Regions from separate parts of the Bordetella muralis genome, predicted to be linked through region 2. Evidence: predicted binding sites of a transcription regulator. Region 2 holds the regulator's gene; the other holds the start of a gene.
The links. Region 2 encodes LexA, which represses DNA repair genes until DNA is damaged. Its sites were predicted from a motif close to ACTGTATNNNNATACAGT; they were not measured.

Region 1 (3,973 bases), on a different contig from region 2:
CATAAGGCTGGAGCTTGCGCGCCAATTCATTGCGCGCGTATTCGCGGCGCGACAGATAACCCACCGCGCGAGCCTTCAGGCTAGGCCCACGCGGTTTAGGTTTGCCCAAGGTCTCGAAATCATCATCCCGGGGCTCGTGTTTGCCTCGCGTCTCGAAATCATCGTCCCGAGCCGTGCGTCTGCCTCGGGTTTCGAACTCGTCTTCTGGTGCAGACAGTGTCCGGCGATTTTCGCCATCCCTCCCTGTACCAGAGGTCTTCATCGTCTCGAATCCCCCGTCGTCAGGTTCGCGTGAAGACGAGCCGCGACGTGGCCACGAAGCTCCCCGCTGACGAATCATTCTGCGTCGGTAGTCTCGGCCTCGCTAGCCGGGAACGTCGCTGCACGGCTGACGATGCCTTGGTTTTCACGCACCTTGTTTTCGATCTCGATGGCGAGCTCGGGATGCTCTTTCAGGTATTCACGGACATTGTCCTTGCCCTGACCGATGCGGGTGCCGTTGTAGCTGTACCATGCGCCCGATTTGTCGACCACGCCTGCTTGCACGCCCAGATCGATGATTTCACCCTCGCGTGAGATGCCGGCGCCATACATGATGTCGAACTCGGCCTGCTTGAACGGAGGCGACACCTTGTTTTTGACGACCTTGACGCGCGTTTCGTTACCGACGACTTCTTCGGCCTTTTTGATGGAGCCGATGCGGCGGATGTCCAGACGCACAGAGGAATAGAACTTGAGGGCATTACCACCGGTAGTCGTTTCCGGGTTGCCGAACATGACGCCGATCTTCATCCGGATCTGGTTGATGAAGATGACCATGCAATTGGTGCGCTTGATGGTAGCCGTCAGTTTGCGCAGCGCCTGGCTCATCAGGCGAGCCTGCAGACCGGGCAGCGAATCGCCCATTTCGCCTTCGATTTCGGCCTTGGGCACCAACGCGGCGACCGAGTCGATCACGATCAGATCCACCGAACCCGAGCGCACCAGGGCGTCGGTGATTTCCAGGGCCTGCTCGCCGGTATCGGGCTGCGAAATCAGCAGATCGGTGAGATTGACGCCCAGCTTGGAGGCGTACTGCACGTCGAGCGCGTGTTCCGCGTCGATGAACGCGCAGGTGCCGCCGATTTTTTGCATTTCTGCGATGACCTGCAGCGTGAGCGTGGTCTTGCCCGACGATTCAGGGCCGTAGATCTCGATCACACGCCCACGCGGCAAGCCACCCACGCCCAATGCGATATCAAGCCCCAGCGAGCCCGTCGACACGACCTGGATGTCGTGTTCGACTTCGTTATCGCCGTAACGCATGATCGAGCCTTTGCCAAACTGCTTTTCGATTTGCGAAAGCGCGGCTGCCAGCGCCTTGGCCTTTTCCGAGGCGGCTGCTTTGCTGGTTTTGTCGTCCATGTGGTTTCCCGTGGATAAATGATGTTGACGCTGTGAGGTTTAACGCGCGGCAAAGCGCTGCACGTCGAAGCGGCGATTATTGCATTCGATTGTACTGTATATAAATCCAGTGTGCCAAATTTTTCCAGGGATTCCCTGGATGGGCAAATTAGCTGAGGCTGTGCCAGAATGCCTGCACGCGATATCGTCCTGATGTCGTGCGCCCTTAACGGCTCTTGCCCCGCTTTCACTGCATGCGCATCCTTATCGCCGAAGACGACAGCATCCTGGCCGATGGCCTGTCCCGCTCATTGCGCCACAATGGTTACGCCGTTGACGCCGTCAGCGACGGCGCCGCCGCCGATTCCGCCCTCGCCGCCCAGCCGTTTGACCTGCTCATTTTAGACCTGGGACTCCCCCAGCTCACCGGGCTGGAAGTCCTGCGCAGGTTGCGTGCGCGCAACTCTGCGATGCCGGTTCTGATCCTGACGGCGGCAGACAGCGTCGAGCAACGCGTCAAAGGCCTGGATCTGGGTGCCGACGATTACATGGCTAAACCCTTTGCTCTATCCGAGCTGGAAGCCCGCGTGCGTGCCCTGACACGGCGCGGCGCGGGCGGCGGAGCCACCTTGTTGCGCCATGGCCGCCTGGTGTTTGACCAGACCGGACGTGTCGCGCTGGTCGATGACCAGACCCTGGATTTGTCCGCCCGCGAGGTCAGCCTGCTGGAAATCCTGCTGACTCGCAGTGGCCGCATGGTCAGCAAGACCCAGCTCGTCGACCACCTGTGCGAATGGGGCGAAGAGGTCAGCACCAACGCCATCGAGGTCTATGTGCATCGATTGCGTAAAAAGCTCGAGCCTAGCGGAGTCAAGATCATCACGGTACGCGGCCTGGGTTATTGCCTTGAACGGGACCAAGGTGCCGCCAGCCACCTCACCCACTGAGCCGGCCGCGCGCGAGTCGCTGAACCAAGAAGCCCTGGACGCCATGCGTGGCGGGGCGAAAGGCCCCAGCTTCGCGCCCCCTCAGCGATCGTTGCTGGGAGAAATCCTCGACTGGATGCTGGCGCCGTTGTTCCTGCTGTGGCCAATGAGCGTGGCCATCACCTACGTGGTGGCGCAGAATATCGCCAACGTCCCTTACGATCGGGTGCTGGCGCAAAACCTGCACATTCTGTCACGCCATGTGCATGCGCAAGGCGGACGCGCTGTCCTGGACATCAACGACTCCGTCCGCGACGTGCTGCATCCCGGCGAAACCGACAGCGTGTTCTGGCTGGCCCAAGGCAGTCACGGCGAGGTACTGGGCGGAGACAAAGGCCTGCCCTTGCCTCCCGATCTCGGCCCACCGCAACCCGGTATCGTGCTGTATGCAGAGGACACGTTGCGCGGGTTCGGCGTACGACTGGCCTATACCTGGGTCGATTTACACATCCCGCAAACTCAGCCCGTGCTGCTCGTGGTTGCCGAAACCATGGAAAAGCGGACCGAACTGACCAATGACATCATCAAAGGCGTCATCATTCCGCAATTCATCGTGCTGCCCATCGCGGTGCTGCTGGTGTGGTTCGGACTGTCACGGGGTGTCGCCCCCCTGAACGCCCTGCAACAACGCCTGCGCGCCCGCCGTCCGGACGATCTATCGCCCATCGACGAAGGCGCCGCCCCGTCGGAAATTGCGCCGCTGGTTAGCGCCATGAATGAATTGCTGGATCGCTTGTCCTCCAACGTGCAGGCGCAACGACGCTTTGTCGCAGATGCCGCGCATCAATTGAAAACGCCCTTGGCGGGGTTGCGCACGCAGGCCGAATTGGCGCTGCGAGACGCCAGTCCCGACGAAATGCAAGCGAGTCTGCGCCAACTGATTATGGGCTCGGAACGCGCCACGCGTCTCGTGAATCAGCTGTTATTGCTGGCGCGTGCCGAGAATCCGCATTCGGTCGAGTTGGCGCCTACCGACCTGAACGCCATTGCACATGAGCAGACGTTGCAGTGGGTGCATCAAGCGCTCTCCCTGAACACCGATCTAGGATTTGAAGGCACGGACATGCCGCTCATGATTGCGGGCAACGATATCCTGCTGGCCGAGCTGCTCAACAATCTGGTGGACAACGCGCTGCGCTATACCCCATCGGGGGGACATATCACCGTACGTGTCCGCAACTCTGCCTCTCATGCCATCCTGGAAGTCGAAGACTCCGGCCCCGGCATCCCTCTCGAAGAACGCGAACGCGTCTTCGACCGGTTTTATCGTGTACTGGGGACCCGGGCCGAGGGCAGCGGCCTGGGATTGGCCATCGTGCGCGAAATATCTCAGAAACATCATGCGCAAGTGGAAATCCTCGAAGGCACCGCACACTCGGACCTGCCCGGCGCATGCATCCGTGTGTTGTTTCCCTTACACGGGCGGCCCGAAAATATTCAATTCCCTAGCTAGGGATATCCCTGACGGATCGCTCCGAACCCGGTCAAAATCCCGGGAAAAACGCCAAAAAAATACATTTGGTTTCAAAATTAAGATTCAAGTAAGCATCCCGTCAGAACCCCGTCAGTCTCGTTTTCTACCTTTCTACTAGCCCTAATGCCGG
Region 2 (3,973 bases):
GAAACGCATTTCGTGTGCCAGGTGACTCCCGTCGAGCTCGATCCTGCGCAAAGCTCAGAGACTGAGGCGCTGCGTCGCGCGATCGTGGCCCAGTTCGAGCAGTACGTCAAACTCAACAAAAAGATCCCGCCCGAGATTCTGACCTCGCTGGCCGGGATCGACGATGCCGGCCGTTTGGCCGACACCATCGCCGCGCATCTGCCGCTCAAGCTCGAGCAAAAGCAGACAATGCTGGAAATCCTCGGTACTTCCGAGCGCCTCGAGGGCTTGCTGACGCAGCTGGAAACGGAAATCGACATTCTCCAGGTCGAAAAGCGTATCCGTGGCCGCGTCAAAAAGCAGATGGAAAAGAGCCAGCGCGACTACTATCTGAACGAGCAAGTCAAAGCCATTCAGAAAGAGTTGGGCGAGGGCGAAGAAGGCGCCGACATCGAAGAGCTCGAAAAGAAAATCATTGCTGCGCATATGCCCAAAGATGCGCGCAAGAAAGCCGACGCCGAGCTCAAAAAGCTCAAGCTCATGTCGCCCATGTCGGCCGAAGCCACCGTGGTGCGCAACTACATCGATACGCTCATCAATCTTCCCTGGAAGAAAAAGAGCAAGATCAACAACTCCATCAGCAACGCGGAAAACGTGCTCGATGACGATCACTATGGCCTGGAAAAGGTCAAAGAGCGCATCGTCGAATACCTTGCCGTGCAACAGCGTGTAGACAAGGTCAAGGCCCCGATTCTCTGCCTGGTAGGCCCTCCTGGCGTCGGTAAAACCTCGCTGGGACAATCCATCGCGCGTGCGACGAATCGCAAGTTCGTCCGCATGGCTTTGGGCGGCGTACGCGACGAGGCCGAGATCCGTGGCCATCGCCGCACCTACATTGGCTCCATGCCCGGCAAGATCGTGCAGAACATGAGCAAGGTCGGTGTGCGTAACCCGCTATTCCTGCTGGACGAGATCGACAAACTCGGTATGGATTTCCGCGGTGATCCCGCCTCGGCATTGCTCGAGGTGCTCGATCCCGAGCAGAACCACACGTTCCAGGATCACTACATCGAAGTCGACTTTGATCTGTCCGACGTCATGTTCGTGGCAACCAGCAACACGCTGAACATCCCGCCCGCCTTGTTGGATCGTATGGAAGTCATTCGTCTGTCGGGCTACACCGAAGACGAAAAAATCCATATCGCTCGTGACCATCTGCTGCCCAAGCTGATGAAGAACAACGGCGTCAAGGAATCCGAGTTGGTGGTCGACGATTCGGCCCTGCGCGATATCGTGCGTTACTACACTCGCGAGGCCGGTGTCCGCGCACTCGAACGCGAAGTCGGCAAGATCTGCCGCAAGGTCGTGAAAGAGTCATTGGCTCAGGCCGACAAGGCCAAGACCGAGGGCAAGGCTGCGTCGCAAGCACTCGAGCCCGTCAAGGTCGACGCCGAGAACCTCAGCAAATACCTGGGCGTGCGTCGTTATACCTTTGGCATGGCAGAAAAGGAAAACCAGATTGGTCAGGTCACCGGTCTGGCCTGGACCGAAGTCGGCGGCGATTTGCTCACGATCGAAGTCGCCGATATGCCGGGCAAGGGCGTGATTCAACGTACCGGTTCGCTTGGTGACGTGATGAAAGAGTCGGTAGAGGCCGCCCGTACCGTCGTGCGCTCGCGTGCACGTCGTCTGGGTTTTGCCGACAGCGTGTTCGAAAAGCACGACATGCACGTTCACGTCCCTGAGGGTGCTACGCCCAAGGACGGCCCATCGGCCGGTATCGCCATCACCACTGCCATGGTCTCGGCCCTGTCGCGCATCCCGGTGCGTGCTGATGTCGCCATGACGGGTGAGATCACCCTGCGTGGCGAGGTCTTGCCGATCGGCGGCCTGAAGGAAAAACTGCTGGCGGCTCACCGTGGTGGTATCAAGACGGTGTTGATCCCCGAGGAAAACGTCAAAGACTTGGCCGATATTCCGGACAACGTCAAAAACCACCTCGAGATCGTGCCGGTGCGTTGGATCGACAAGGTGCTCGAGCTCGCGCTCGAACGCCAGCCCGAGCCACTGTCCGACGAAGAAGTCGTCAAGGAACCCTTGGTCGCCAAAGCAGCGGAAAACGCTGCGCCAAGTGATCCCGTGTTCAAGCACTAAGCCTTAAGCAGTTCGTGCCATGCCAAATGGTATGGCACAAAGGCCCCCGGACTCATTACAAGTCACGTATGAGTCCGGGGGCCTTTTGCTGCTAGCGGCAAGTAGAGCGGTTAATTAATGCAGTGCCTGCGTGCGGATCAGGCCGACGGCAATGCCTTCAAGTGCAAAATCTAGTGTCCCATCCACCACGATCGGCGAGAAGTCTGGATTTTCGGGCAGGAGTTCGATGTGTCCCTGGCGGTGCTGCAGCCGTTTTACCGTAACGTCGTCGCCCAGGCGGGCAACGACGATCTGACCATTGCGCGCCTCGCTGGCTCGTTTGACGGCGAGCAGATCGCCTTCGAGGATGCCGGCGTCGCGCATGCTCATGCCGCGTACTTTCAACAGGTAATCGGGCGTCTGGGCAAACAGCCCCGGATCCACCCCAACCTCGCGCTCGACATGCTCGGCGGCCAGAATGGGGCTGCCTGCTGCTACACGACCTACCAGCGGCAGTAATAACCGGCTCATGGCTTCTGCGGCAAATCCTGCGAGGCTTGGTGGTGCTGAGACGCCGGCAGCCGATGTGGCATGGGAATGAGAAGAACTAGCGGGATCAACGGACTCTATCAGTCGAATGCCGCGCGATGCGCCTGCCGTCAATTCGATGGCCCCCTTGCGTGCGAGGGCCTTGAGGTGGTCCTCAGCGGCATTGGGAGAACGAAAACCCAATGCTCGGGCGATTTCGGCACGAGTAGGAGGAAAGCCGGTGCGTGCCACCGTTTGCCGGATGTGGTTCAGGATTTCCTGTTGGCGTTCGGTAAGTTTGGTAGCCATGGCAATGATCCGCTTCGGACTGTATGAATATACAGCTGGATTTTGGACGAGCCTGTATAAAAAAGCAAGTCAGGTGGGGGCGAATAGGACCGCAGGAAAGATGCACATCGCCAAATGCTCGCCGCAGATGGCAGGCATTTGGTAGGCAGGCCGCGCAGAAAGTAAGCAGAATGTCCGCCTCCTGTAGACGAAGGCGGGTCCCTCGGAAGGGGGGAGGGATGCTGAGATGCGCAGGCTAAAAGAAAAAGGACCCGTTCTTGCGTCCGGGTCCTTCAGTCAGGCGTCGATGCGTCTGCGATTTACTTGATCACCGCCGCGATTGCCTTGGCGACTGTATCGATATTGTGGCTGTTGAGCGCAGCAACGCAGATGCGGCCGCTGGATACAGCATAGATGCCGTGTTCTTCACGCAGGGTGTCGACTTGTGCCGAGGTCAGGCCAGAATACGAGAACATGCCGCGCTGTTCGCGTACGAAGCTGAAGTCTTGCGAGGCGCCCGCAGCCTTGATTTTATCGACCAGTTGTTCGCGCATCAGGCGGATACGGTCACGCATGCCGGCAAGTTCCTGTTCCCACAGCGTGTACAGCTCGGGCGTATTCAACACCGACGACACCACCGTGCCACCGTGCGTGGGCGGGTTGGAGTAGTTGGTGCGGATCACGCGCTTGAGCTGGCTCAGCACGCGTTTGGCTTCGTCCTGATTGCCTGCGACCACGGTCAGGGCGCCCACGCGCTCGCCATACAGCGAGAACGATTTCGAGAACGACGAGCTGATCAGCATCGTCAGGCCCAGATCGGCAAACAGACGCACGACGGCAGCGTCCTCTTGCAGACCGGCGCCAAAGCCTTGGTAAGCGATGTCCAGGAACGGCACCAGGTTGCGCGACTTGACCACCTGGGCGATCTGTTGCCACTGCTCAGCCGTCGGATCAACGCCAGTCGGGTTGTGGCAGCAGGCGTGCAACACGACGATGGTTTGTTCAGGAGCGGCCTGCAGCGAAGCCAGCATGCCCTGAAAATCCA

Region 1: a site for LexA is predicted at 1,498-1,515, ahead of recA (recombinase RecA). Genes of this name have one in related genera too.

The regions. Positions count from the first base shown of each region.
Region 1 is NZ_BAAGVF010000003.1:644,800-648,772, reverse strand. It holds gene recX (recombination regulator RecX) at 1-262, opposite strand, end outside; gene recA (recombinase RecA) at 337-1,404, opposite strand; gene ACYVIT_RS08010 (response regulator transcription factor) at 1,638-2,330, shown strand; gene ACYVIT_RS08005 (sensor histidine kinase) at 2,446-3,822, shown strand.
Region 2 is NZ_BAAGVF010000006.1:1,294,034-1,298,006, reverse strand. It holds gene lon (endopeptidase La) at 1-2,133, shown strand, start outside; gene lexA (transcriptional repressor LexA) at 2,248-2,949, opposite strand; gene ACYVIT_RS16875 (amino acid aminotransferase) at 3,249-3,973, opposite strand, start outside.